Regions from separate parts of the Weizmannia sp. FSL W8-0401 genome, predicted to be linked through region 2. Evidence: riboswitches for the same ligand, from Rfam matches in the RefSeq annotation. Region 2 holds a riboswitch; each other region holds the start of a gene.

The links. A riboswitch is a leader RNA that binds a small molecule or an ion and turns the genes downstream of it on or off. The one in region 2 is predicted to bind thiamine pyrophosphate.
Region 1: it holds a riboswitch for thiamine pyrophosphate, as region 2 does, so the genes downstream of both, tenA (thiaminase II) here and NSU00_RS07330 (ABC transporter permease) in region 2, are expected to answer to the same signal.
Region 3: it holds a riboswitch for thiamine pyrophosphate, as region 2 does, so the genes downstream of both, NSU00_RS11945 (thiamine phosphate synthase) here and NSU00_RS07330 (ABC transporter permease) in region 2, are expected to answer to the same signal.

Annotation. Positions count from the first base shown of each region.
Region 1 covers NZ_JBBPAG010000001.1:754,405-764,566, reverse strand. Annotated here, with positions in the region: gene thiW (energy coupling factor transporter S component ThiW) at 205-723, opposite strand; gene tenA (thiaminase II) at 763-1,584, opposite strand; TPP riboswitch at 1,576-1,665, opposite strand; gene NSU00_RS03500 (TIGR01777 family oxidoreductase) at 1,926-2,831, shown strand; gene NSU00_RS03495 (hypothetical protein) at 2,879-3,193, opposite strand; gene NSU00_RS03490 (GH25 family lysozyme) at 3,281-4,378, opposite strand; gene NSU00_RS03485 (hypothetical protein) at 4,831-5,085, opposite strand; gene istA (IS21 family transposase) at 5,645-7,240, shown strand; gene istB (IS21-like element helper ATPase IstB) at 7,224-7,994, shown strand; gene NSU00_RS03470 (transposase family protein) at 7,995-9,260, opposite strand; gene NSU00_RS03465 (HaeIII family restriction endonuclease) at 10,029-10,162, opposite strand, start outside.
Region 2 covers NZ_JBBPAG010000001.1:1,535,216-1,545,377, forward strand. Annotated here, with positions in the region: rRNA gene NSU00_RS07310 (16S ribosomal RNA) at 336-1,889, shown strand; rRNA gene NSU00_RS07315 (23S ribosomal RNA) at 2,209-5,140, shown strand; rRNA gene rrf (5S ribosomal RNA) at 5,513-5,628, shown strand; partial or broken gene NSU00_RS07325 (IS4 family transposase) at 5,923-7,281, shown strand; TPP riboswitch at 7,641-7,752, shown strand; gene NSU00_RS07330 (ABC transporter permease) at 7,999-8,763, shown strand; gene NSU00_RS07335 (ABC transporter substrate-binding protein) at 8,775-9,764, shown strand; partial or broken gene NSU00_RS07340 (VOC family protein) at 10,087-10,162, opposite strand, start outside.
Region 3 covers NZ_JBBPAG010000001.1:2,415,483-2,425,644, reverse strand. Annotated here, with positions in the region: gene NSU00_RS11950 (MFS transporter) at 1-489, shown strand, start outside; TPP riboswitch at 759-868, shown strand; gene NSU00_RS11945 (thiamine phosphate synthase) at 999-1,604, shown strand; gene thiO (glycine oxidase ThiO) at 1,588-2,715, shown strand; gene thiS (sulfur carrier protein ThiS) at 2,726-2,929, shown strand; gene NSU00_RS11930 (thiazole synthase) at 2,931-3,698, shown strand; gene NSU00_RS11925 (thiazole biosynthesis adenylyltransferase ThiF) at 3,695-4,714, shown strand; gene NSU00_RS11920 (response regulator transcription factor) at 4,894-5,580, opposite strand; gene NSU00_RS11915 (sensor histidine kinase) at 5,552-6,595, opposite strand; gene NSU00_RS11910 (transposase family protein) at 6,938-8,248, opposite strand; partial or broken gene NSU00_RS11905 (DUF2935 domain-containing protein) at 8,739-9,174, shown strand; gene NSU00_RS11900 (hypothetical protein) at 9,562-9,792, shown strand; gene NSU00_RS11895 (transposase) at 10,021-10,162, opposite strand, start outside.

The sequences.
Region 1 (10,162 bases), 780 kb from region 2:
ACTGATATTTTCAGGCCCGCCGCCCGGCATTTCTATTATAGCAAAATGGCATGCAATGAATGGGACTATGCCGGAGTGCGTCATAATGCCAACAGCATCAGGCTCTGTTTTCAAGAGCCTGATTTTGCTGGCATGGATTTTGACCGGCTGCTTGCAACCTGTATGTACCGTGGTAAATGCCTTGAATCCTCCCCGGTGCTTGGCTCAAAGCTTGTGGTTGCTTGTGGTATGATTGATCATCCTGCCCCATCCTTTATTCTTTTGTAAAACTTTTATCAAAACATAGCCAAAAATGGCCCCTGCAAAAGAGCTTAAAAAGAAGGCAGGGATAAATCCGAAAAGCGTTGACGCTTGGCCGAGCAGGAAAACAGCAATAGGATAACAGGCCAGCGCACCGAGAATGCCTGTCCCCATGACCTCCCCAACAAAGGCAAAAATGAGCTTATTCGTCTTCGCGTACAGATAAGCTGCCAAAAACGCGCCGATCATGCTTCCCGGAAAGGCAAAAATACTTCCTGTCCCAAGCAAGTTACGTAAAAGCGAGGATATAAAAGCTTGCGCAACCGCATAACCGGGGCCGAGCAGAACAGCCGAGAGTATGTTGGCAAAATGCTGTACCGGAAAAATTTTTGCAAAACCTACGGGGATATAAATCAAGCTGCTGGATGCAGTTGTGATAGCCGCAATAACTGCAGTTGCTGTTATTTTTTGTGTTTTTCTCATTAGAACCAACCCTCCCTCCTTTTTAGTTGCGAATGAAAATCAGACCGGCCAGTCTTGTTTTTTATCGTTCATATCCCAAAATAAATACTCATACTTTGAGGCTATTTGGAAATGGTGTTCTAAGACTGCCAGTTCCGTTTCTGATTTTCCGCTTGCCAGTTGGTCCATTAAGTCAATTAACCACTGCGTTCCGGAGCCGAACGTTTCTGAAGAATAGGTTTCGATCCATTTCTTGTAAGGATTGGTCTCCAATGTGTCTCGATGATTTAATTTCAGCAGTTTCCCAATTTCCCAATAATCCCAGGCACACGGCAACAAGCAGGCAACAAGTTCAGCCAAGCTTCCATTGGCGGCCACTTGCAGCATATAACTTGTGTAAGCAAGATTGGCCGGCGTTAGTTGAGTTGCTTCTAAATCCGTGCGTGTAATGCCAAACTCGGCAGCGTATTGGCGGTGCAGTTCCATCTCAAAATGCAACGATTCATGGAGAACCGCAGCAAATCTCGTCATAATGTCCAGGTTACCCGCTTTCACAACACCCATGGCAAACAGTTTTGCGTACTCAACTAAATATACGTAATCCTGCTTTAAATAATAGATAAATTTATCTCTTTCTAAAGTTCCGTTCCCCAGTCCCACGACAAAAGGATGGTTATGGTTTTTCTCCCAAATCGGCTGGACATTTTGATATAGCCTTTCTGTAAAAGATCGTTTCAACAATGATTCCTCCTTGTTTACCGGGAAACCGATTGCGGTTTGCAGGCTGGTTTCTCCCTTTGCCCTAAGCAGCTTCAAAATAAAAAACCCGCCCTCCATCGGAAAGCGGGTGTATAAATTACAAATCATCAGGTGTAATTTCATCACCTACTTCCCTACGCTAGTACGAACTAGATCAGGTTCAAAGGGTACTTCTCAGCCAACCCGGCGCCCCTAGTAGACTATTATGAATATTCATTTTCATTACTCTTACCATATCATAGTCCCGAATTTTGTGCAACAGGAGATTTATCATCCTAATCTTGATTAAAATGTCGTCTTCCATTAACTTTTTAATATCGGGACAGCTCCGGGAACATCACAGAAGGCTTTTTCCCATAAACAAGGACGAATGAGTTGGAAACCTTGATTTTTCATCATTCGTGCCCATTTATTCCTGACTTAAGTTGCAAACCGTGGAGAAATTTGCAGAACGGAGGGCAAAAATGAGGATTGTGATCGCTGGCGGGACCGGATTTATCGGGCGGAAATTAACGGATATGCTTCTTCGCGAAGGGCATGAAGTGGTCATTTTAACAAGGAAAGACAAGCAGCCGGCAAATCGTGTGCAGTATGTAAAATGGCTGGTGGAAGATGCTTCTCCCGAAAATGAAATAGGGAATGCGGATGTATTCATCAACTTGGCCGGCGTGTCCATAAACGATGGAAGATGGAGTGCCAAACACCAAAAACAAATTTATGAAAGCCGGATGTGCGCAACAGATGAAATGTTGCGCATCCTGTCTGCCATGCCGCGCAAACCGGCAGTGCTGGTCAATGCAAGTGCAATCGGCATCTATCCGCCATCACGCAATGCTGTGTATACTGAAAAATCATTGCAAAGGGCAAATGATTTTCTTGGCAGGACGGTATCGGGTTGGGAAGCCAATGCGAAGCAAGCAGAAAAACATGCCATCCGTACTGTCTTATTGAGATTCGGCGTTGTGCTTGGAAAGGAAAACGGAGCACTGCCCCTTATGGTATTGCCGTATAAATGGTTTGCTGGCGGCACAGTCGGTTCCGGCAATCAATGGGTCTCGTGGGTGCATATAACAGACGTAGTAAGATCGATCTTATTTGCTATTAAAAATGAGAACATCCGCGGCCCGGTCAATGTCACTGCCCCTTCGCCTATAACGATGAAGGCATTTGGCAAAACCATTGGTGCTGTTTTACACCGGCCGCATTGGCTTCCCGTACCTTCTTTTGCCTTGAAACTGGCACTCGGGCAAAAAAGCAGCCTTGTGCTTGAAGGCCAGCATGTACGCCCGGAAGTCCTCATGCAGGCAGGATTTGAATTCATGTTCCCGACGCTCCGGCAAGCTTTGGAAGATTTGCTTACAAATCCATAAGGGCAAAAAAGTACAGGCAACGAACGCCACGGCAGAAGGGCCCCTCTTCACACGCGCATAAAAATAAAGGTCTCCCAACAGCCGTCTTCCGCTGTTGGGAGACCTGGTTTCATCCTGATGGTAGGTCCCTGGTCTTTGTATTTCATTTCAATAGATACTAGAGGTACATGGCTATCCATTTGAAATCTGATACGCTTCTTTGCACCCCAGCCTGAAAAATACATCATTCGCGATTTTGATTTTCTGCACGCGCTTTTACTAGACTTTCCAACCTTCATTACCGTTTTCAATGTCATCAATGGCTGGCATTTCCATTCAGACACCACGTCCGGAAAATGCGCATGAACTTCAACCCATTTCATACATATGCCCCGCGTTTTATTTTTATCCATCATGTACACAAACAAATACTGTTTGGTTATCTGCCGTTCCATTTTTTACAAAAAACCTTAGCCGCCAATGGCCTTGTTGTAAGTCAGATCGAAATCAAAATTTCCTTTTACGCCGTTGATCTTACAGTTTGTTTTACGATGCTGCCAAACGTCAGCCTGCATGCCGAGCGTTGCGTTATAACGTGCAATCCATAATAGATTCCCCTTGGGCAGTTTCGATGCATTTAAACGATTCTTGTAAAAATCGTAGTACGTATAGATCCCAGTATGTTGGAATCCTTTGCTTTTCAACTCGGTGATAAAGGCATCCACATAGCGGGTTAAAGTATCTTTGTTTTTCGATAGATTCTCGTATTCGACATCCACAAAAACATAGCCAATCTGTTGTTTCACAGGACTTAGCCTCTGCGCAAAATGGTCTGCTTCCTGTTTCGCGGCCGTTATGGAAGTGGCGTCAAACATGTGATAAACATGAACTTTTAAACCGGCTTTGGCTGCCGCTTTAACATCCTGGACAAAATAATCCTCGGTGCCCGTTTTTGGCAAATCGGTTCCCTCACTTGCTTTTATAATCGCATAGCTAAAACCCGCCGCTTTCACTTTTTTGAAATCAATCCCGTTTGTCCCGGATGGTTGCAAATATGATAAATCTATTCCCCGTTTGGCGTAGCGGACAATATGGGTATCGTAAGTTTGGGCATATCCGTAATAGCCGTCTGCATAACCAATGGTCAGCCAGTGGCCCTGTTTCGCATAAACGGTAACCGGCGTTGCGAGATAAAGCGTATTTTTCAATGTTTTTCCCGTACGAATGTCGTGCAAATACACTGTATCAGCAGCATAGCCGGTATACCACGCCTTTGGTCTGCCGTTTGCCATATATTTTTTATACGCATAGGCCGTTTTATTTTGAAATTGAACGCGGTAATAGCTGCCCGACGAACCGGTGACAAATACCGGTGCATTGCCGGGCAAAGTGCCAACTTTTTTGCCGGCGCTTGATGCTTTCGAAACAAGGTTCACCGATCTGGTTGCATGTTTGACAGTAATGGAAGTTGCATGCGCCTTGATGAACAAACCATTTGAAAAAGTGGGGAATACAAAAGCGAAAGCCATTACAAAAGAGATCACGCACTTAAATCCAAATTTGACCATCTTGTCCCCCTATGAATATATGAGATTACCTTATTCTAACATTTAATATAAGGGCTGTCATCGCCCGAATGATGGCGGATTCAATCCGAGACCATGAAAATAAGGATAAATTTTCGGGATAGAAAATAATCCCGGCGTTCGGCACCTCAGTGAGAGAAGCCCTGAAATTGGAAAAGTAAAGTTTCCCATTTCAGGGCTTCATATTTTTTAGGCTTCATTCGTCAAAAACAAATGTGTGGCAAACTGCACTTGTCCGAAATTTACGTAAGTAACAGATAAGATGCTGGTGAGTATTACTAAAAAGACTTAATTTTTATTAATCGTTTTGTAGATAATTCAAAAATCCATTTTTATATTATTTCTTTCTTTTACATCTGAAGGGTATCCCCGAATATTGCTCAATTCGTCCAGCGCAGTTTGTGACCAAAATACACGATACTCTTTGTCCACGCTTAAGACTCCTTGAAACGTCTCCGAAGATACTTAAGCCCCTGTTCTTTGCTGAAAATGCGTCCGTTTCGCCGATCTTCGCGACTCTTTTGAACCTGACGAACAACTTCTTCATCTTTTGCCAGATATTCAACTTCCTTTTCGTTTAGTGCTTGTTCTCCCCGCTTGAAGGTTAAAAATTCAATAAAATCATACACTTCAAGGACATCTTGTTCAGGAATTTGATCAATCATCCGCTTTAATTCTTCACGGCTCACCCTCAAAACCTCTCACCGCCTGGTGGTTTATTTCTTCATTATATCAAATTTAAAACGCAAACACATTCCACATGGCTCAGGTTCAGTTCTGAAGAGTAAATTCATCAATTTTTAGATGTTTTATGATAAAATGACTTATCCACATTTAGAAAATTTTTCCATCTATTTTTTCTGCTTTCAAAGTCAAAAAGAGCCGAATTTGCAAATTTCTTTTTTAAAATTGTGGATAACTTCAAAAAAACCTTTTTTTACATCACATCCTTTGCTATAATATAACCATTAAGTAAACCTTACTTGTATTGGCTTACTTAAATGGGTGAAATCCTCGTCTGTTAAAATACGTGTCCGAAACGATTCCAACAGATTGTGAATGCTAAACTAAAGTAGACCATTCCTGCTAGATAAAAATGAACACTTTTACTGAGATATGGGGGCAGGTATTTTGCATTTGATAGGTGTTGCCCCGGGGAGGGGCAACACCTATCAAATGCATCGACGTTATTCCCCTGATAATAATTCCCTCGATACGATATAATAATATAGTTTGATTTATATTGTTATGGAGGAAGTAAAGGTGGACAAATGGGAAATGTACATGAAGATCAAGCAATTAAAAGAACAAGGATTTAAGATAAGAAGAATAGCCAGAAAGCTTGGTATATCAAGAACCACAGTATATAAATATCTGGAAAAGTCTCCGGAAGAAATGGCTTTGTGGGAGGCCTCAACAAAGACTCGAACTAAGAAGCTCGATGCTTATGAAATGATTATTCATACTTGGCTGAGTGAAAACCCAGATGTGTCTTCGGCACAGATCCATGATTGGTTGATGGAGCACTACCCTAAACTAATTGTTGGGGAAAGTACGGTACGTAGTTATGTCAAAGAACTTCGTGAAAAATATGCCATACCAAAAGAGACACATCAACGGGTTTATCAAGCGATACCTGACCCGCCAATGGGGCAACAAGCTCAGGTAGACTTCGGGAAAACCAATCAGAAAACGCCTCAAGGTAAATGTGTAAAATTGTATTTTATAAGCTTTGTGTTATCGCATTCTAGATATAAGTATGTTGAATGGCTGGACAGGCCTTTTACGACAAAAGATATGATTCGCATGCATGAGCACGCTTTCCAATACTTTGGAGGGATGACCGATGAACTGGTATATGATCAGGATGCCCTGCTCATGGTAAACGAGAATGCGGGAGATTTAATTCTGACAAAGGAATTTCAGTCTTATCGGGAAGCGAGAAAATTGAAGGTCTATTTCTGCAGAAAAGCTGACCCGGAAAGCAAAGGGCGAATTGAGAATGTCGTTGGTTATGTGAAGGGCAATTTCGCCAAACACCGCATCTTTCAAAATATTGATCAATGGAATGAAAGCTGCATATCCTGGCTGGAGAGGACTGGGAACCGAAAAGTGCATAATACAACAAAAAAAAGGCCAGTTGAAGTGTTTACATTGGAAAAGCAACACCTCAAACCGGTTATCAAAGAAATTACTACTACAAGTATTAATTCTAGTATAACAAGAACAGTGCGTAAGGACAATACGATCGTCTATCAATCCAATCGCTATTCGGTTCCTCTCGGAACCTATCAAAAAGATAAAGATGTCTATATTGAAATAACAGCTGAGAATCGTCTGGTAATACGTGAACAAACAGATGGGCCAGTTATTGCCAACCATATCATTTCATTCGAGAGAGGAAAACTTATACAAGATAGGCAGCACACACGAGATCGTACTAAAGGGATAGCTGCGTATATTTCCACTGTATCTTCGTATTTTACAGATGAAGAAAGGGCTAAAGCTTTTCTGGAAGAAATTCATCACAGATATCCACGTTATGTTCGGGATCAGCTGGGAATCGTTTTAAAGATGTCTAAAGCTTCTGATCAAAGAACTAGGGATGAAGCATTGTGCGAATGCATCAAACGTGGGATATACAGTGCGAGTGAATATAGTGACGTACTGGCATTCATTCAGCGACAGCAGCAACAAAAAGAGGAATTTAAACGGGCAGAAGAGGAGATTAAGGCATTGCATGGCATAGAACCTTCACTTCTGGATACACAGCCGGAGAACCGGGAATTAGCACAATATTTGGATGTGTTGAAAGGAGCAACAAAGTATGACACAGTCACTTGAACAACTTCAGCAGCAGCTTCGAACATTGCGATTATCAGAGACGGCAAATCATTTGCCATCTCTGATTCAAGAAGCTGAATCACAAGATTGGACATACCGCACTTTTCTGGAACATCTGACTAGCTATGAGTTGGAACGCCGAGATGAGAAATTGATTGAAAAACGATTAAAATGGGCAACGTTTCCGTTTTACAAGACAATAGATGCATTCCAAGTAGACGAGCAACAATCGCTAAGTAGGAGACAGATCAATCAGTTAAAAGAATTCACATGGCTTGATCAGCTTTTTAATTTAATTATTCTGGGACCGCCTGGAGTAGGAAAAACACATTTGGCAACGGGATTAGGGATAGAGGCAATTCATCAGGGCTACAAAGTTTCTTTTATCTCCATGGGGCAGCTTATCCAAACATTGAAGACGGAAGATGTTACCCGAAAATCGCAAACAAGAATGAAGCGCATCCGGGATTCAAACCTGGTCATCATTGATGACTTGATGTTCATGGCCATGGATTCACGGGAGGCAAATTTGTTTTTCCATTTAATTAACGACTTGTATGACAATGCTTCTGTCATTCTAACTTCTAATAAGGGCCCAAATGAATGGGGTGAACTATTGGGGGATCCAGGTATTACGACAGCTATTTTGGACAGATTATTACACCGAGCAGAAGTCATCCATTTTAGGAACGATGACAGCTATCGTATGAAACATCGATCATCCATTTTTATGAAAAAAAGTGTTCAAAATTAATTAGCAAAAAGTGTTCAATTTTACTTGACGGCTACACAGATTTGAGGATTTTTCTTTTGCCGTTTTTTTGAGTGCTTTTAAGATTGACGAACCTTTTTCAAACAGCTGTCTAATAATATCTGTTATTTGAACTAATAAATAATGATTTTTCATGGCTGTGTAGTTTTGGCTATTGGCATGTTCTATATTGTAACGATTATTTTTTTGTTCGTTAAATCCTTGATTTTCAATCTTCCAGCGGCTTCTTCCTGCAGCGATGAGTCGTTCCACGTTCTTTTTCGTGATTTTAATATCCGTTATAAATACATACTCTTTCGATTTCCCATCCTCTGTTTTCATTGTGGCCTCCATCAGATTGACCGTTCTGTCTTTGTAGGCAATATCATTCACCCAAACTAATGAATTCTGATCCTTACTTTGTTCCAGCTCTTTTATTGCCTTAAACTCCGTCGAGATACTTTTAATTCTCCCTTCCTTAAATCTGCATATATATTTCCATTTGTGCGCCCTGCACAGATTAAATACCGTTTCACATGCATAGAGACTATCTCCCAAGATACAAATCGGTAGTCTTTTAAATATTTTTTTTATTTTCTTTGCCAGCCTGTCGAAGGCTTTTAATTCACAATCTTGCTTAGAAACATTTTCTGATTCATTTTCGATAAATTCGGAGGCAATACTGAAGACCATATCCCCCACGACAAGCTTGGCTTCAAGTACATGGTGCATATAAAGTACGTTCGTTTCTCCTGTTTCTTTATTTGTATATGCCCGTCTCAGGCAGTGTTTACAATGTTTCTCATGAAAGGTGTGTAATCCAGTTCCATCAATGATGACACCCCAGTACTTTCCTTCAATTCGATAAGACTCGAGAGACCTTTTTTTCAATAATTCTTTAATCATATACGTTCTAATTTTTTCTAATTCATTTACATCTAAGCCAGATAAAAAGTCGTTAATTGTATCATAATGTGGAAGTTCTTCAAGAGAATCTAAGCCTAACACCTTCCCTACATTTTTAATACATTCTTCTTTATTAAAACTCTCACTCATGTTTCTCATGGATTTTAGGCCGGTCATATTTTTCAACATCATCGTAAATAAAAGGACCTCTGGACCATAAGTGATATAGCTTTGATGTCGGTGGTCTGCTACCTTTTTTAGGTTATTCATCAGGTCTTTGAAAAAATGCTTCTGAATTTTAAGGAACTCGAAAAAATAATTTGCTTCTTTTTCACGATTTCTTTTTTCTTTTCTAGTAACCAAAATAAAAACCCCCTCAAAACAGCCAAGTTTAATTAGGGCTTGCTGAACGAATCAAATTTTAGCTTGTATTCGACTTGTCACTAAGCCATGCCAAAATATTCGTCCAGCAAGCTCTAATTATTTAAATTATTACATATTTAGCCGCATTTTTGGGGGGGGATAGTTAAATTATCACGAAAAATTTTTACTCCTCAGAGCTGGCTCAGGTTTAAGTCCAAGCCATCCATTTTTCATCATGATTGCTATTGCATCCGGTAACAAAATAGCAATGTTTAGCTCATTTTATCCAGCTTTAATTTTATTATACTTCAGCGAAAAGAAAAAAACGAAAAATTGCAAATCATATTTATTCATTATAATCCCGGTAATAAGTCGGCTTTGGGAGATTTTGATTTCGGATAAAAAATAGCCCTGCTTTTGGAAAGGTTGATTTTCACAAAATCAGGGCTCTGTATCGTTGGTGTTTACACATCTAAAACCAAATGCGCCAGACACACATTCCACATGTCCGAAGTGTATGTGGCAACACATGAGGTGCTGGTGAAAATACATAATAAAGTATTTATTACAGAAAAAGATTATCCGAACACTATAATGGACCCATAAAACTAGACACGAAATAAGGAGCTGTTAAAGAAAACAGGAGCCAGTAAGGCTCCTGTTTTTTAGTATGTAGTTACTTATTTATATGTAGTTACTTAGTTTATAGATATGTTAAATGCTGGTTGAATTTTGCTATACGAAACTCTTTAGATACTACACGAAACATTACCACGCTTCATAGTGACTATGCAAGGTAGGTGGAACACCTGTCAGTTGGACATCAAATTTCAAACTTGGTTCAACCCGGGAACTTGCATTATGTATTCTCATGCTTACTGTCCAACCATTATCACATGTGA
Region 2 (10,162 bases):
GACCTGTACGTATGTAACAGAGGAAGCTCAATGCTGTTCCGCCATCTTAACTTGTAGCATAGATCCCTGTTTCTTCATTATATTAAGGAGCAGGGATCTTAAAAAAAGATGGAAAACATTACCTTGCTCTATCTTATTGACTTAAGTTACGGATAAATGTTATGATAAATGAGCTGACCCGTTAGGTGGATAAACAACGGGGTTAAAAAAAGATGTTGACAGCGAATTGATATTTTGATATAATAATTAAGTCGCTGTTAAGAACAGCAAAGATTGTTCCTTGAAAACTGGACAAAACGAAATGTCAAATTCTTTTTGAGCTTTTATCAAACATCTTTACTGAGAGTTTGATCCTGGCTCAGGACGAACGCTGGCGGCGTGCCTAATACATGCAAGTCGTGCGGACCTTTTAAAAGCTTGCTTTTAAAAGGTTAGCGGCGGACGGGTGAGTAACACGTGGGCAACCTGCCTGTAAGACTGGGATAACGCCGGGAAACCGGGGCTAATACCGGATAGTTTTTTCCTCCGCATGGAGGAAAAAGGAAAGGCGGCTTCGGCTGCCACTTACAGATGGGCCCGCGGCGCATTAGCTAGTTGGCGGGGTAATGGCCCACCAAGGCAACGATGCGTAGCCGACCTGAGAGGGTGATCGGCCACATTGGGACTGAGACACGGCCCAAACTCCTACGGGAGGCAGCAGTAGGGAATCTTCCGCAATGGACGAAAGTCTGACGGAGCAACGCCGCGTGAGTGAAGAAGGCCTTCGGGTCGTAAAACTCTGTTGCCGGGGAAGAACAAGTGCCGTTCGAACAGGGCGGCGCCTTGACGGTACCCGGCCAGAAAGCCACGGCTAACTACGTGCCAGCAGCCGCGGTAATACGTAGGTGGCAAGCGTTGTCCGGAATTATTGGGCGTAAAGCGCGCGCAGGCGGCTTCTTAAGTCTGATGTGAAATCTTGCGGCTCAACCGCAAGCGGTCATTGGAAACTGGGAGGCTTGAGTGCAGAAGAGGAGAGTGGAATTCCACGTGTAGCGGTGAAATGCGTAGAGATGTGGAGGAACACCAGTGGCGAAGGCGGCTCTCTGGTCTGTAACTGACGCTGAGGCGCGAAAGCGTGGGGAGCAAACAGGATTAGATACCCTGGTAGTCCACGCCGTAAACGATGAGTGCTAAGTGTTAGAGGGTTTCCGCCCTTTAGTGCTGCAGCTAACGCATTAAGCACTCCGCCTGGGGAGTACGGCCGCAAGGCTGAAACTCAAAGGAATTGACGGGGGCCCGCACAAGCGGTGGAGCATGTGGTTTAATTCGAAGCAACGCGAAGAACCTTACCAGGTCTTGACATCCTCTGACCTCCCTGGAGACAGGGCCTTCCCCTTCGGGGGACAGAGTGACAGGTGGTGCATGGTTGTCGTCAGCTCGTGTCGTGAGATGTTGGGTTAAGTCCCGCAACGAGCGCAACCCTTGACCTTAGTTGCCAGCATTGAGTTGGGCACTCTAAGGTGACTGCCGGTGACAAACCGGAGGAAGGTGGGGATGACGTCAAATCATCATGCCCCTTATGACCTGGGCTACACACGTGCTACAATGGATGGTACAAAGGGCTGCGAGACCGCGAGGTTAAGCCAATCCCAGAAAACCATTCCCAGTTCGGATTGCAGGCTGCAACCCGCCTGCATGAAGCCGGAATCGCTAGTAATCGCGGATCAGCATGCCGCGGTGAATACGTTCCCGGGCCTTGTACACACCGCCCGTCACACCACGAGAGTTTGTAACACCCGAAGTCGGTGAGGTAACCTTTACGGAGCCAGCCGCCGAAGGTGGGACAGATGATTGGGGTGAAGTCGTAACAAGGTAGCCGTATCGGAAGGTGCGGCTGGATCACCTCCTTTCTAAGGGGAAAAGCGTAGGGCGCTCGTTCATCGGCGTACGGATTTCGAAGTCTTCGACTGAGATAAAGGAAACACGATGAGCCTTAAAGGCGAATCGATGCCCGCTTATCGTAGGGAGAAGACGTAGAAATACGCTAGCCGATAGCGCCCGGAGCTAGACATAAAAGGAAAACCTTCGGTTTTCCGAAATTAAGTTTGGCGTTTCCGTTTTGTTCAGTTTTGAAGGTCCAATCCTTCAGTATGTGTTCTTTGAAAACCGGATAGGAGAAATAAACCAAGTAAACCGAGAATCGCTTATTTTTGGATTTAAACCTTTTATGGTTAAGTTAGAAAGGGCGCACGGCGGATGCCTTGGCACTAGGAGCCGATGAAGGACGGTACAAACACCGATATGCTCCGGGGAGCTGTACGTAAGCTTTGATCCGGAGATTTCCGAATGGGGAAACCCCCTGTCTTTAATCGGACAGGATTCCTGCCTGAATCCATAGGGCAGGAAGGGCACACCCGGGGAACTGAAACATCTCAGTACCCGGAGGAAGAGAAAGCAATTGCGATTTCCCAAGTAGCGGCGAGCGAACAGGAAACAGCCCAAACCGGAAGGCTTGCCTTCCGGGGTTGTAGGACACTCATATGGGAGTTACAAAAGAACGGGGTAAGTGAAGCGGCCTGGAAAGGCCTGCCGGAGAAGGTAAAAGCCCTGTAACTGAAACTTCGTTCTCTCCCGAGTGGATCCTGAGTACGGCGGGACACGAGGAATCCCGCCGGAATCCGGGAGGACCATCTCCCAAGGCTAAATACTCCCTAGTGACCGATAGTGAACCAGTACCGTGAGGGAAAGGTGAAAAGCACCCCGGGAGGGGAGTGAAAGAGATCCTGAAACCGTGTGCCTACAAGTAGTCAGAGCCCGTTAACGGGTGATGGCGTGCCTTTTGTAGAATGAACCGGCGAGTTACGGTCTCATGCAAGGTTAAGCTGAAGAAGCGGAGCCGCAGCGAAAGCGAGTCTGAACAGGGCGAAAGAGTATGAGGCCGCAGACCCGAAACCAGGTGATCTACCCATGTCCAGGGTGAAGGCAAGGTAACACTTGCTGGAGGCCCGAACCCACGCACGTTGAAAAGTGCGGGGATGAGGTGTGGGTAGCGGAGAAATTCCAATCGAACTTGGAGATAGCTGGTTCTCTCCGAAATAGCTTTAGGGCTAGCCTCAAGCGGAGAGTTTTGGAGGTAGAGCACTGTTTGGACGAGGGGCCCTCATCGGGTTACCGAATTCAGACAAACTCCGAATGCCAAAAACTTATGCTTGGGAGTCAGACTGTGAGTGATAAGATCCATGGTCGAAAGGGAAACAGCCCAGACCGCCAGCTAAGGTCCCAAAGTATACGTTAAGTGGAAAAGGATGTGGCGTTGCTTAGACAACCAGGATGTTGGCTTAGAAGCAGCCATCATTCAAAGAGTGCGTAATAGCTCACTGGTCGAGTGACGCTGCGCCGAAAATGTACCGGGGCTAAACGTATCACCGAAGCTGCGGATGGACACCGTTTGGTGTCCGTGGTAGGAGAGCGTTCTAAGGGCGTTGAAGCCGGACCGGAAGGACCGGTGGAGCGCTTAGAAGTGAGAATGCCGGTATGAGTAGCGAAAGAAGGGTGAGAATCCCTTCCACCGAATGCCTAAGGTTTCCTGAGGAAGGCTCGTCCGCTCAGGGTTAGTCGGGGCCTAAGCCGAGGCCGAAAGGCGTAGGCGATGGACAACAGGTTGATATTCCTGTACCGCCTCTTCACCGTTTGAACGATGGGGGGACGCAGGAGGATAGGGCAAGCGCGACACTGGTTGATCGCGTCCAAGCAGTTAGGCCGGTGCGGAGGCAAATCCTTCGCGCCAAGGCGGAGCTGTGATGGCGAGGGAAATTAAAGTACCGAAGTTCCTGATTCCACACTGCCAAGAAAAGCCTCTAGTGAGGTGAAAGGCGCCCGTACCGCAAACCGACACAGGTAGGCGAGGAGAGAATCCTAAGGTGAGCGAGAGAACTCTCGTTAAGGAACTCGGCAAAATGACCCCGTAACTTCGGGAGAAGGGGTGCTTTTTGGGGTGTATGCCCCGGGAAGCCGCAGTGAATAGGCCCAGGCGACTGTTTAGCAAAAACACAGGTCTCTGCGAAGCCGCAAGGCGAAGTATAGGGGCTGACACCTGCCCGGTGCTGGAAGGTTAAGGAGAGGGGTTAGCCGCAAGGCGAAGCTCTGAACTGAAGCCCCAGTAAACGGCGGCCGTAACTATAACGGTCCTAAGGTAGCGAAATTCCTTGTCAGGTAAGTTCTGACCCGCACGAAAGGTGTAACGATCTGGGCACTGTCTCAACGAGAGACTCGGTGAAATTATAGTACCTGTGAAGATGCAGGTTACCCGCGACAGGACGGAAAGACCCCATGGAGCTTTACTGCAGCCTGATATTGAATTTTGGTACAGCTTGTACAGGATAGGTAGGAGCCTTGGAAACCGGAGCGCCAGCTTCGGCGGAGGCATCGGTGGGATACTACCCTGGCTGTATTGAAATTCTAACCCGCACCCCTTACCGGGGTGGGAGACAGTGTCAGGCAGGCAGTTTGACTGGGGCGGTCGCCTCCTAAAAGGTAACGGAGGCGCCCAAAGGTTCCCTCAGAATGGTTGGAAATCATTCGCAGAGTGTAAAGGCATAAGGGAGCTTGACTGCGAGACTTACAAGTCGGGCAGGGACGAAAGTCGGGCTTAGTGATCCGGTGGTTCCGCATGGAAGGGCCATCGCTCAACGGATAAAAGCTACCCTGGGGATAACAGGCTGATCTCCCCCAAGAGTCCACATCGACGGGGAGGTTTGGCACCTCGATGTCGGCTCATCGCATCCTGGGGCTGTAGTCGGTCCCAAGGGTTGGGCTGTTCGCCCATTAAAGCGGTACGCGAGCTGGGTTCAGAACGTCGTGAGACAGTTCGGTCCCTATCCGTCGCGGGCGCAGGAAATTTGAGAGGAGCTGTCCTTAGTACGAGAGGACCGGGATGGACGCACCGCTGGTGTACCAGTTGTCTTGCCAAAGGCATCGCTGGGTAGCTATGTGCGGAAGGGATAAGTGCTGAAAGCATCTAAGCATGAAGCCCCCCTCAAGATGAGATTTCCCACAGTTTAACTGGTAAGATCCCTGAAAGATGATCAGGTTGATAGGTCCGGGGTGGAAGCGCGGTGACGCGTGCAGCTGACGGATACTAATCGATCGAGGACTTAACCAAATAGAAAAGCGAAGGTGCCTTGTTTAGCCCCGACAAGCGAATGTTCTGACCGGCATGGAGCCGTCTTTTGGCTCCGTGACGGGCAGGTTATTCGACCTCGAGGGGCTAGGCACCGGAGCTGGACAATAGAAAAGCGGAAGCGCCTTGGTCATCGGCGTACGGATTTCGGAGCTTTCGACTGAGATAAAGGAAACACGGCGAGCCCCTAAAGGCGAGTCGATGCCCGCTTATCGTAGGGAGAAAGCGCAGAAATACGCTAGCCGATAGGCGCTGGAGCTAGACAATTTTCAAAGTTAGAAACCAAAGCTATTCTCCGTTTACAGTTTTTTCTCCCATCCGGTTTTCAGGGAACACATCCCAAAATTATACAGGTCCGGTGATGATGGCGGAAAGGCCACACCCGAATACATCCCGAACTCGGAAGTTAAGCTTTCCAGCGCCGATGGTAGTTGGGGGTTTCCCCCTGCGAGAGTAGGACGTTGCCGGGCCAAAGTAAGCCGCAGATTATAATCTGCGGCTTTTTATTATGATTCATCGTCTTGTTAAACAAAAATGAAGTGTGCGGTAGGGGAACTTTACAAAAAATAGTAATCAAGTTTCCCAAACCCGCTTTAATTAGAAACAGGTTTGGGCTTTATAGATTATCGTCTAAAACTTGAAACACTAAAATTCATTCTCATTACTTGTCTTACAAGGGTTTAGAGCAAAAATAAAAGCATGAACACTGGAAACTCGGTATAATTGAAGTGCTAACTAACAATTAATCGAGGAGTGTTCATGTTATGAAAATTATAACACAAAACGACCATCAGTCTCTTGAAGTTTTATCTTCAATCGAAGCATTTTTTTTTTGCGTTTTCGCTTATCTCAAATTGCGAAGGTTTCAAACGCTGTAAAGACAAAAGGTGTTCCATTTCGAACGCTGTTCTGTTATTTGATCAGTACACTTTTCTCAAACAGATCTGCATACCGTGATTATTTGAAGCATCAAGATCAGCTCGGATTCTCAGATAAGACCTTCCGTAATCTGCTGAATAACGGCAAAATCAATTGGCAAAAGTTCTTGGTTTTGCTCTGCCGCCGTATCATTGTGTTCATCGAACCCTTGACCGAACCAACACGCCGGAATGTATTCATTGTGGATGATTCCATGTATGAGCGAGCCAGCGCAAAGTATGTTGAACTTGCGGCGTTTCAGTTTGACCATGCGAAACACAAACATACCCGTGGCTTTCGGTTTCTTCAACTCGGTTGGAGTGACGGCAATACATTCCTTCCTGTTAACTTTTCCTTGCTTTCTGGCAAGAATCAAGTGTGCAGCCCAAAATCCATTGACGGCCGTACATTTTCAGGAAAGCGTAAGATTCAGGCACAGCGCAAAGCAACCAATGTAGTGTTGGAATTGTTATCATCAGCCTTGTCTCAAGGAGTGAATGCTTCCTACGTCTTGTTTGATTCCTGGTTTTCTAGCCCTAAGATGTTTCATCAGTTGCGTGAAATGGGACTTCATGGAGTAGCCATGGTGAAACGTTCTAAGAAAGTTTATTACCAGTTCAACGGTGGACTGATGGATGTGAAAACGATCTTTAACACCCAGAAGAAACGTCGCGGACGTTCACGCTATCTGTTATCCGTTCTTGTTGAAGCAGTTGACGGGGAAACGTCGGTGCCAGTCAAACTCGTTTATATCCGCAACCGCAATAAACGAAATGATTACCTTGTCTTGGCGACAACGGACACCCGGCTCTCTGAAGATGAAGTTATTCAGCTTTACGGAAAGCGCTGGTCGATTGAAGTATACTTCAAGATGTGTAAATAGTACCTCCGCCTGGCAAAATATCAAGGATTGTCTTATGACGGTATCTTTGCACATACCGCTCTTGTCGCAATTGGTTACTCAATCCTTGCAGTCCAACACCGTGAACAGGTAGATGATCGGACCCTGGGTGAGTTGTTTTATCTCATGGTTGATGAACTTACTGACATCACCTTCGCAGAAGCGATTCAACAATTGATTGATTTATTTAAAGAAGCTTTTAAGGATGAGTATATCCTTTGTGAAGAAGTACTAAATACTACTTTGAGCAATTTAAAAAAAGTTATCTGTCAGCTATCAAAAACACCTAATTAAAGCAGCTTAGCTCTAAATTAGACGGGATAACCGCAGTGGCGACAAGGAGTTTGCACGATTTTCGTACTTTCAAGTTTTAGTTATTAATATCATGGCCTGGGAATCGGAAATTTGCAAGGCCAGTATCATGGTACAAAAAACGATCAGGCCCATTTTTAAAACGGGAAAGCCGGAGAGAAAGCGGAATCCTTCAGTTAGCGCGAACTTTTCCCGATGTTCAGGATCTCTTTTTACCGGGGCCTGTAATGTTGGCTCCTTTATTCCAAACAGCAGGAGGGCAGAAAGGGAAGAAAGAAAATTGAATTAAAAAAAGCCTGCACCACTTTACACAGGCAAATAGAAAGCCTATAATGGAAGAAAGTGAATATTTCAGACTACTAGGGGTGCCCGGATTGGCGGGCTGAGAGAAAAACATTTGGTTTTTCAACCCTTTGGACCTGATCCGGATCATGCCGGCGTAGGAAAGTAGGGATTTTGGGAAATTTTCTTGCTTATTAAAGTCAGGTCTTTTACAGGCCTGGCTTTTTTCTGTTGGAAGGGAGGGAAAATAGCTGCTTTTAGGGCGGTAACCGGAAAAACCTCGTCAATGACGACGGGCAGGAAGAAATAAAAACAAAAAGTAGGTGGAAGATTGCTATAGCAGGAAAAAATTCAAATGGTTGAACGGGCTTTGGAACGGTTTGCAGCTTGTACATATTGGAAGTTCGGATGAAAGGAGGTTTCCTAAATGAAGTGGCGAAAATGGCTGGGGGATTACGGACTTTTTTGCGTTACGATGCTGGTCTTGATAGCCGGCTGGCAGTGGGTCATACAGAAAGGGGTGATCCCGTCTTTCATTTTGCCGTCCCCTACCCAAATCTATGCATCTTTCATAGAAAATCACAGGCAACTAATAAATGTGCATTTGCCTGCGACAGTGGAGGAAGTCGGCATCGGTTTTCTTTTATCTGTTGCGGGTGGAGTGATGATCGGTGTCATCATGTATGTCTCCAAAACGGCTGAAAAAATCTTTTATCCGTTTCTTGTTATTTCGCAAACGATCCCGCTTGTCGCCGTATCACCTGTTTTTATGATGTGGTTCGGCTATTCAGTTTGGAGCAAGGTAGCGATTATTGTGTTAACGGCTATCTTTCCGATTGTAATCAGCACTTTTGACGGATTAAAAACCGTCGATCCCGCCTATCTGAATTTGTTTCGGACAATGGGCGCCAGCCGTTGGGATATTTTCCGAAAACTTTCTGTCCCGATGGCCCTTCCCCAATTTTTATCCGGCTTGAAATTATCGGTTGTATATTGTGTCAGCGGGGCAGCGATCGGGGAGTGGCTTGGCGCAACTGCGGGGCTTGGCTTTTTTAGCAAGCGAATGTCTGGGTATTTGCAGTCGGGCGCTGTTTTTTCGGCCGTTTTTCTTTTGGCTGCACTCGGCATGGGATTATTTTTGCTTATTTATGGGATGGAAAAAAGCTTATTGAAAAACAGAACAAAAATTTAGGGGGATGTTCAATGAAGAAACGATGGGTAATGGTCGCTGTACTGGCGTGTATGCTAGGTGCCTGCAGCAATCATTCGCAGCAAGCAACGAAACATGCGCAAAAAGTAACGATCATGCTGGATTGGTATCCAAATGCGGTTCATTCTTTTCTTTATGTAGCCAAGGAAAAAGGCTATTTTAAAGCGCAGGGCCTTGATGTCAGCATCAAAATGCCTTCTGACACAAATGACCCGTTAAAACTTGCGGCTGCGAATCGAATTGATATTGCATTAAGTTATCAACCCCAAGTGTTAATCGCGCGCGATGAGAATATTCCGGTCCAATCTTTTGGCACCGTCGTCCGCCATACGCTGAACCGTGTGATGGTGCCAGCTTCAAGTGGTATCCGCTCACCGAAAGACCTGGCGGGCAAAACGGTCGGCTATTCTTCCATTCCGCTGGAAGAAGCAGTCGTTCGGACAATGGTCAAAGCAGACGGGGGCGATCCGGACAAGGTGAAAACAGTGGATGTTGGCTATGATTTAATCCCTGCTCTGACAGCCCGTAAAACTGATGCGATCGTCGGCGGTTTTGTTAATCATGAACAGTTGCTGCTGGAAAAGGAAGGCGTACCCGTTAGAGCATTCAATCCGGCAAAATACGGTGTTCCGGATTATGCCGAACTCGTTTTCATCGCAAACGAAAATAAGCTGAAACAGCAGCCAGACATTTTTAAAAAATTTCTTGCTGCCGCCGAAAAAGGCCAGCAATATGTCAAAAAACATCCGGAAAAGGCGCTTGCCATTTTGTTAAAACATGAAGATGCCTCTTCACCGCTGGATAAAAATGTGGAAACGAAGAGCCTGCACATTTTGCTGCCGCTGATGAGCGAAAAAAATAAAACGATTGCCGATCAGGGCCTGAAAAAATGGCAAGACGTTTCGGATTGGCTGTACCAGACAAAGATCACAAAAACACATGTCAATGCCGCAAAAGCTTTTGTCCATTTAGAAAATAAATAAGGAGCATTCTGGAAGCCAAATCGCTTTGGCTTCCGCCAGCATGGGATCACAAAACCGGGTGGCGGAACATGCAGAGTATGTTATTCGCTTCAAGCGCTGCATGTTCCTGCGGGAAGCCGCAAAAAAACCGCAGCTGTATGCCTGCGGTTTGCATGTTAAGCCTAAAAAGGGCCTCCGGGGCTTTGCCATCCTGCTGAACATAACGATCAAACGTCTCGGGCCAGGAAAAAACGCTTATCGCCTGGCCCAAATGGCAAAGCATGCGATGCGGCTCTTTCCGGAAAAAGCCGCATCGCATGCTTTGAGCAATGAATGGGACTGGTTAATACACCATGCTTTCATCGTGGTAATATTTAAATTCGAGCAAGTTGTTGGAGGGATCTTGGAGGAAAAATGTC
Region 3 (10,162 bases), 880 kb from region 2:
ATTGCTAAAAATACCATTGGTTCAACTGGATGGGGTCTAACATTAAGTATAAAAGCAGTGGGTCTTCTTATAGCTAGTCTAGTGATGCTGAAATTACAACTCCGGTATCCTCTTCGGGACAGTTTGATTGCCGTTGCTTTCGGTGGAATACCTCTGATCGTCCTTGGCCAAGGATTCGCATTACCTTATTTATTAATTGTTACAGCAATCGCGGGGGTTGGACAAACGATCTCTGGAATCGGCTGGGATACAACATTACAGCAAGCGATTCCACGTGATAAACTTTCACGGGTACTTGCTTTTGATGACTTAGGAGCTTTTATTACAATCCCCATTGGTCAGGTGATGGCAGTTCCTTTGGCTGAGATTTTTGGATATAAAATGGTTGCTACAGTTGGCGGAATAAGCTTTATCCTTGTTGCCCTCATTCCACTATTAGATCGGTCTATAAGAAAAATGAACCCGGAGAAGGAACGATTTTCTAGTTAACATAATTGAGTAATAAGGTTTTTGCACGGTGCATTTGAAGTTTCTCAACTCAATGCCAGACCGGAAGACAGGGGACTTGATGATTTTATCATATACTTGAAAAAAGACTCGATGTTCTATCGAGACATTTTGCTTCACGGGACCTGCCTTTGTCTACTACAGTTATTTCCGGGCATGGAAGAAGACAAACTGCCTATATAAATTGTTGACCTTTTCTAGATATGTGGTATTATTAAACTATAGGCAATATTTACAATTTAATACACGAAGTCATCCGCTAGAGGTGCCTTTTTTAAAAGGCTGAGATCGAAGTATACTTCGGGACTCTTATGAACCTGATCTGGGTAATACCAGCGTAGGAAAGTGGAAACAGGATATTTGATTTCTTTTCAAATCATCAGCCATTTTCTTACCGAAGAAAGTGGCTTTTTTGTTTTTCATTAGGTTCATTTATGTGGAAATTTTCCAAGGAGGTGAGCTAAATTTCTAACGGTATTAAAGAATTACATGTGATCTCGAATGGCAAAATGCCCGTTGCACAGTTACATGAAATATTAACCGATATTCACCCGTTCGTAACGGCCATCCACATACGGGAAAAACAAAAAACGGCACGGGAACTTTACCAGATAATTGAGTATCTAGCGCAAAACATTCCCCTATCCAAAATGATCATTAATGACCGGGTAGATGTCGCTTTGGCAGCGAAAGCAGCTGGTGTTCAGCTAGCCTTTCATAGCTTGGAAACTTCGATTGTCAAAACCATGTTTCCCTTTCTTAAAGTTGGCCGATCGATTCATTCCTATCGTGAAGGCGTAAAAGCCAATCGGGATGGTGCGGATTACGTCTTGTTCGGCCACATCTTTTTTTCCGGCTCAAAGCCCGGAAAGATACCCAAGGGGCTAAAACAATTAGCCAAAGTGGCACAACTAGACATACCGGTGATTGCGATTGGCGGTATAACGCCAGAAAATGCCCAAAGTGTTATTCACGCTGGTGCAAAAGGGATTGCCGTCATGTCAGGAATACTTGAGGCTCGTGATCCTTTATCAGCAGTTAAGGATTACTACAATGCCTTAATAAATGGAGATGGAAAAATTGACGCGTACATTTGATGTTGTCGTGATAGGCGGCGGAATTAACGGAAGTTCTATCGCCTATCAACTTTCAAAAAGAGGAAGAAAAGTAGCCATAATTGAGAAGAAACAATTAGCATGTGAAGCCTCTAGTGCGGCAGCGGGAATGCTTGCGGCACAAGCGGAGATAGAACAAGACGGTCCACTGTTCCAATTCGCTTTAAAAAGCCAAGCTATGTTTCCTGAACTTGCAAACGAACTGTATGAAATGACTGGAATCGATATAGAGTTTGACCAAAAAGGGATCATAAAAATTGCCGAAACCGATGCTATCGCAGAGGAAGTAAAAAAACAGGTGACCTTCCAGCAAAATTGGGATCCAGCCATAAAGTGGCTTGATTCTCATGAATGTTTGGAAATGGAGCCGTCCCTCTCCTCTAACATCGTTGGTGGCATGTATCTTCCTAATGATGGCCACGTCATGCCGGCAACCTTATCGAAGGCCTTTGCAAAGGCAGCGATTCATTTTGGAACGGAAATTCTTGAAAACACGGAAGTCCTCTCGTTCATCTATGAACGGGAACGTGTCATTGGGGTTAAAACGACTTCCGGTGACATCCATTGCCATCAGGTTGTCCTTGCAACGGGAGCATGGTCAGCACAGTTGATGAAGGATACAGGGATAGACATGCCGGTTTATCCGGTAAAGGGCGAATGCTTTTCCGTTAAATCTGATACCCCTATCCTGAAGAGAACGATTTTTTCCGATAAGAGATGCTACTTTGTACCAAAGCGGAATGGTGAAATCTTTATTGGTGCTACCCAGGTAGAAAATACGTTTGATAAAAAAGTGACGCTTGGGGGAATTGCTTCATTAGTAGAGAGAGCGATCCAATTGGTTCCCCAAATAAAAGATGCCAAGTGGGAACGAGCATGGGCAGGTGTTCGGCCGCAAACAGGGGATGGCCTCCCGTACATAGGAGAACATCCGTTTAAGAAGGGATTGTTTATTGCAGCGGGGCATTACCGTAACGGTATTTTATTAAGCCCGGTTACTGGTCAACTGATAGCTGATTTATTGGAAGGCCATCCAGATGATACGCTTCTCTCCGCTTTCAGGATTGATCGAAACAAGCAAAAGGTTCATTAGGAGGTCTATAATGGTTATTACAATAAATGGTGAGTCCGTTTCATTACCAGAACAGATTGTATTTGTCACAGATTTACTTAAATACTACGAAATTCATGATAAAGTCGTCGTTGTCGAAATCAACGGAGAGATATTAACAAGGACAGAACACCAGCGTACTAGATTATCTGATAAAGATCGAATTGAAATTGTCCATTTTGTAGGAGGCGGATGATATGTTAAAAATTGGTCCATTATCCTTTCATTCTCGTTTATTGCTTGGAACTGGAAAATATCCAAGCTATGAAATCCAAAAAGAAGCGGTTGAAGTTTCGAAAACGGAAATCCTTACATTTGCCGTTCGGCGGATGAATATTTTTGAACCAAATCAGCCGAACTTTTTAGAACAGTTGGACACTTCAAAGTATACCCTGTTGCCGAATACGGCTGGTGCCAAAACAGCAGCAGAAGCGGTTCGAATTGCAAAACTGGCAAAAGCTTCGGGTCTATGCGACATGATTAAAGTGGAAGTCATTGGCTGTGACAAAACTTTGCTGCCAGATCCAATTGAAACCCTTAAAGCTACAGAAGAATTGGTAAAAGAGGGGTTCATTGTCCTCACCTATACCTCAGACGATGTTGTATTAGCCAGAAAGCTTCAAGAGATTGGATGTCACGCCGTTATGCCAGGTGCCTCTCCAATCGGGTCTGGTCAAGGCATCCTTAATCCAGTTAACTTAAGTTTTATCATTGAACAAGCTGTCGTTCCGGTTATAGTGGATGCTGGAATTGGTTCGCCTGCCGATGCGGCTTTGGCAATGGAATTAGGTGCCGATGGCGTTTTATTAAATACGGCGGTGTCACTAGCAACTGATCCTGTTAAAATGGCAAAAGCCATGAGGTTAGCAATCGAAGCTGGACGGTTAGGATTTGAAGCAGGCCGTATCGAGAAAAAACGCTATGCCGCTGCGAGCAGTCCAATGGAAGGAATGAGCATCGGGTGAATAATCGATACTCACGCCAAGTGCTCTTCCTTCCAATCGGAAAAGACGGGCAGGAAAAGATTTCAACGAAACATGTCCTCATCATAGGAGCTGGGGCACTTGGTTCCGCAAATGCGGAAGCGCTTGTACGTGCTGGTATTGGTCAACTAACGATTGTGGACCGGGACTATGTAGAGTGGTCAAATTTACAGCGGCAGCAATTATATACTGAACAAGACGCCGAAAAAAGACTGCCAAAAGCAATTGCGGCCAAAAATCGTTTAACGTCCATCAACTCCTCCGTGTCCATCGAGGCAGTCGTCGCAGATGCTTCTGTGTTAGAACTTGAGAAATGGGCACAGAAAGCGGACCTTATAATCGATGGGACAGATAACTTTGAAACCAGAATGATGATAAACGACATAGCACAGAAGTACAAAGTGCCATGGATTTACGGTGCCTGCGTCGGGAGCTATGGAGTCTCCTATACGATTATTCCTGAAAAGACTCCCTGCCTTTCTTGTTTGTTAGAAACAGTACCACTTGGAGGGGTAACTTGTGATACTGCTGGTATTATTGGTCCGGCAGTTAATATGGTTGCTGCCAATCAAATCACTGAGGCATTAAAAATTTTGGTTGGTGACTTGGAATCATTGCGAAATAAACTCGTTTCGTTTGATTTATGGAAAAATCAACATCGTACAATAAAAGTAGACAAATTAAAGAAAGAAGATTGCCCTTCTTGTGGAAACAACCGCTCCTACCCGTTTTTGACATTTGAAAACCAAACAAAAACGACAATGCTATGTGGAAGAGATACTGTTCAAATACGCCCCCCCTCTCCGGTCACACGTGATTTAGAAACCTTAGAAAGAATACTTTCAAACCAAGGGGGAACTGTTCAGCGAAATCCTTATCTTCTATCCTATCGTACAGGTCCGCACCGAATCATCATTTTTAAAGATGGCAGGGTCTTGATTCACGGAGCAAAGGATATTTCTGAGGCTAAATCGATTTATCATAAGTTGTTAGGTTAAAGGCTACCGGCTGCGATCCAAATTGATTTTGGACCGCAGCCTTATAGGGGTCTGATCAATGAGGCCATTGATTGTCTAAATAAAATGGTGTCCTAAATAGGGACAACCAGGATCCCACCCCTTATGCGACAAGGTTTCAAGCGTTCTTCAATCCTTTCCTAGGTGCGTTCTGGTCTAATCTATTTTTTAAACCGATAACCTACACCCCAAATAGTCTCTATGAATTTTGGATTAGAAGGATCCTCCTCAATTTTTTCTCTGATTTTCCTAATATGAACAGTGACTGTTGTGGTATCTCCAATTGAGTCATATCCCCAAATACGCTCAAATAAATGTTCTTTGCTGAATACAATGTTCGGGTTTGTCGCCAAAAATTGTAGTAAGTCAAATTCTTTAGCGGTCAATGTTTTCTCTTCTCCATTTACTATTACCCGCCTTGATTCACTTTGGATAAGAAGGCCGCTTATTTGGAGGTCATCTTGTTGATGTTCACGATGAATTAGACGGTCATATCTTGAAATATGTGCTTTTACCCTTGCTACCAATTCATTCGGATTAAATGGCTTTACGATATAATCATCAGCACCTCGGTCAAATCCCCTAATCTTGTCTATATCTTCCTTTCTAGCTGTTACCATCAATATGGGTATATCCAATGTTTCTCTTAACTTTTTGCACAATTCGAATCCATCCATTCCAGGAAGCATTAAATTCAATAGAATAAGGTTATAGGTTTGCGTCATTGCTAGTTCTAATCCTTTTTCACCAGTTGTAGCAATATCACTTTCAAACCCATTAACCTCTAAATAATCCCGTTCCAATTCTGCAATTATTCGTTCATCCTCGATGATTAATATTTTTGGCATTTACATCACCTTTTTTAGTTTGAAATAAATACTTGTCCCTTTTCCTACTGCCGCCAGTGGAAGAGTTTCTCGAAGTATCGATACGGTAAAAACTTTCAAAAATATGGGGCATATCTTCTTTCCTTATGCCGATGCCATTATCCTTTATTTCTACAATGACCTCATTGGACTTGGATAATAACAGTACCTGGATCTTTTTATCACTCTTCCCCATATATTTCAGGCTATTTTGGATAATGTTTGTAACAGCACGTTTCAATTTATCTCTGTCAGCTTTCACTATATAGGAATCATTCTTATTTGCAATAAGGGTTACAGTACCTTGTTCTTTTTCCAGGTTGAATGCCAATTCATCAACAAAATCGGCGAAAAAAGGGTACAGATCTACCTCCTCATAATGGAATGGTAGTCGATGTAAATCCAGCTTGGAATATAGAAATAATTCATCAATGAGTCCATCCATATCATTTGCCGTTTTATAAATGATGTTCAGATAACGCTCTAACTTTTCCGGGGTATTTGCCACTCCATCCTGAATTCCTTTTATATAGCCCTTTATGGAGGTTAAGGGTGTTTTCAAATCATGAGAAATACTTGCAATTAGCTCCTGCCTATTTTGTTCATATTGTATCTGAGCATCCTTTGCTTCTTTAAGTTTCAGACGCATTCCTTCAAATGTATTACAAAGCTCACCAAGTTCATCCCTTTTATTGGATTCAACACTATATTCTAAATCACCCTCACTGATTTTCTTTGCCGCAATGGACAGTTTTTTGATGGGGATGAGAATGCTTTTGGAAACATAATAAGTTAGTAATCCATTTGTTACGACTAGTATTAGGGCCATTGCAATAAATCGGAAACTAATGAATAGGGTTAAATCCGTGCCGTGGGGATTCCCGTTAAAAACCACAAATAAAAAGTATCCCAATATGATTTCTACTAATAAGATACCAATAATCGGAATAACGACCATCCCTATATTTGAAAAAATTAATCGTTTCTTTATCGACAAGGTTTTCACCTGCTTATGTTTATTGCCTTAATTATAAAAAAGATAGGTCAAATCTGAAAAAATGAGGACCGCCAAGATTGCTTGACAGCCCTGATTATTAATGTTACCAGAATAGCTTGCCATCTTCAAGATGTAAGACACGATCACAGTTCTGAAGAGTAAATTCATCAATTTTTAGATGTTTTATGATAAAATGACTTATCCACATTTAGAAAATTTTTCCATCTATTTTTTCTGCTTTCAAAGTCAAAAAGAGCCGAATTTGCAAATTTCTTTTTTAAAATTGTGGATAACTTCAAAAAAACCTTTTTTTACATCACATCCTTTGCTATAATATAACCATTAAGTAAACCTTACTTGTATTGGCTTACTTAAATGGGTGAAATCCTCGTCTGTTAAAATACGTGTCCGAAACGATTCCAACAGATTTGAGGATTTTTCTTTTGCCGTTTTTTTGAGTGCTTTTAAGATTGACGAACCTTTTTCAAACAGCTGTCTAATAATATCTGTTATTTGAACTAATAAATAATGATTTTTCATGGCTGTGTAGTTTTGGCTATTGGCATGTTCTATATTGTAACGATTATTTTTTTGTTCGTTAAATCCTTGATTTTCAATCTTCCAGCGGCTTCTTCCTGCAGCGATGAGTCGTTCCACGTTCTTTTTCGTGATTTTAATATCCGTTATAAATACATACTCTTTCGATTTCCCATCCTCTGTTTTCATTGTGGCCTCCATCAGATTGACCGTTCTGTCTTTGTAGGCAATATCATTCACCCAAACTAATGAATTCTGATCCTTACTTTGTTCCAGCTCTTTTATTGCCTTAAACTCCGTCGAGATACTTTTAATTCTCCCTTCCTTAAATCTGCATATATATTTCCATTTGTGCGCCCTGCACAGATTAAATACCGTTTCACATGCATAGAGACTATCTCCCAAGATACAAATCGGTAGTCTTTTAAATATTTTTTTTATTTTCTTTGCCAGCCTGTCGAAGGCTTTTAATTCACAATCTTGCTTAGAAACATTTTCTGATTCATTTTCGATAAATTCGGAGGCAATACTGAAGACCATATCCCCCACGACAAGCTTGGCTTCAAGTACATGGTGCATATAAAGTACGTTCGTTTCTCCTGTTTCTTTATTTGTATATGCCCGTCTCAGGCAGTGTTTACAATGTTTCTCATGAAAGGTGTGTAATCCAGTTCCATCAATGATGACACCCCAGTACTTTCCTTCAATTCGATAAGACTCGAGAGACCTTTTTTTCAATAATTCTTTAATCATATACGTTCTAATTTTTTCTAATTCATTTACATCTAAGCCAGATAAAAAGTCGTTAATTGTATCATAATGTGGAAGTTCTTCAAGAGAATCTAAGCCTAACACCTTCCCTACATTTTTAATACATTCTTCTTTATTAAAACTCTCACTCATGTTTCTCATGGATTTTAGGCCGGTCATATTTTTCAACATCATCGTAAATAAAAGGACCTCTGGACCATAAGTGATATAGCTTTGATGTCGGTGGTCTGCTACCTTTTTTAGGTTATTCATCAGGTCTTTGAAAAAATGCTTCTGAATTTTAAGGAACTCGAAAAAATAATTTGCTTCTTTTTCACGATTTCTTTTTTCTTTTCTAGTAACCAAAATAAAAACCCCCTCAAAACAGCCAAGTTTAATTAGGGCTTGCTGAACGAATCAAATTTTAGCTTGTATTCGACTTGTCACTAAGCCATGCCAAAATATTCGTCCAGCAAGCTCTAATTATTTAAATTATTACATATTTAGCCGCATTTTTGGGGGGGAATAGTTAAATTATCACGAAAAATTTTTACTCCTCAGAGCTGCCCTGATCCTAATTGATTTTGACATGAAAAATTTTATTTCATTTTATAACGTTCGTTTTTCCGGATTATGCGGGTATGCTGGGGCAAAAGTTCAATGGGCCATCAAAGAAAATGTCCGGACACTTACCGGGAAAAAGTAGTCTTGCACATGGTGAATGAAAAGATGGTCCAACCGGTACGGCCTCATGGGGATCGAGCGTTATTACGCAGCAATACTCCTTATCATGTTCTACTACTTAATCCTTTGAATATGTATAAATTGAGACACGAATACGATGGAGGATTCGGCTATGCACTATTATTATGGGAATCAAATGCCTTTGCGTGTGCTGGATGAGGCTGAGTTTTGGAAACACCAGGAAGAAGAACATACGATTGTGATCCGGGAGCTTGTTAGAAATCTCGAACAAAAGTATGTGGAGGCATTACAAGAATGGGAAAACGCTTTTTCAAAGGCACATCATCGCGTGATAAGGTATATTGAAACGGTCAAGTTTCTCAAGCACTCTACCAAGATATTTTGCAACTAACCCAATTTTGCTTACAGCAGAGTGAACAATTTATCCGGTTTTGTCGCACGCTTATGGAAGCAAGTGAACCGATCAGCACAAACCCGACAGCTAAAGTGGTGTTGAACCATATTATTGTGAATCAGAATATTTTATAGGTGTAGCCCAGACATTTTGTACCAGCCGTAATTCCAAGCTTAGTTTAAAGAAGCTTTAACACCCTGTTCATCCATTTTCAGCGCGAGGGTGTTTTTATCTTGCGCCCCAGCCCCCTTCTTCACACGATTGAAGGAGGGTACCTCATGATGGTAGGCTGAAAACTTTTTTCTTTTACTCTTCTCTTTTCCCCACCAACTGCACACGACTCGCGGATATCTTTTTTTTAACCAGATATGTAGAACGAACAAAAAAGAGCGCATACCGGTGGTCGGGGGGTCGAAAACATCCTTTAAACCTTTAAGTTAACAAGAATTTTGTTTACCTCTGCACAAAATTTGTGGAAAAAATTTTCGAAAGCCATCACAAATGTCCCCTTTTCTCTTATAGACATTTTTGATAAAATTAAGTTATTGGTTGAAGAATACTAAATGTAGGAGTGACGGCAATGCTTTTGTTTTTTGGTAAGTTTATCTTGCTTTATTTGTTCCTTTCAATTGCATTTGCCTTATTCAAAGTGCTGTATTACAATATCGGCAAAAAATTCGTTTCGAAGACGGCTGAAGGAACCATATTGCATTGGGCTTTAAGTGTTTTTGTTAAAAACGGTACGAAAATGGATAGTAATGATTACTTTGTTATGGCTGTCTTGGCGGCTTTATTTACGATTTACTTATGAGCCTCTGCCAAAATAAAAAATTCCCCTTAAACGAGGCATTGGAAAATTAATGATCCCGTTTTTTTTGCTTTTCTTCCAGATTTTCAAATTCAACAGAAATAAAATGGGCATTTTTCTCCAAAAAAGGGCATACGTATCCTGCCTTCACAAAATGGGTGTTTTTTTCAATGCCCTTTGTGGAAAGGAGATGCTATATTGAACTTATTCACATATCCACCTGTGAATAACTTAATTCGCTCTTTGTAGTCGATGGCGTGTCCATCCACAATTGGCCTTTCCTGTTTGATGGTACGCCATATTTGCCATGATATGCATAGATATCATACATCGATCTACATGCGCTTCAACTGCCTGTTTTCCACGCTTGTGA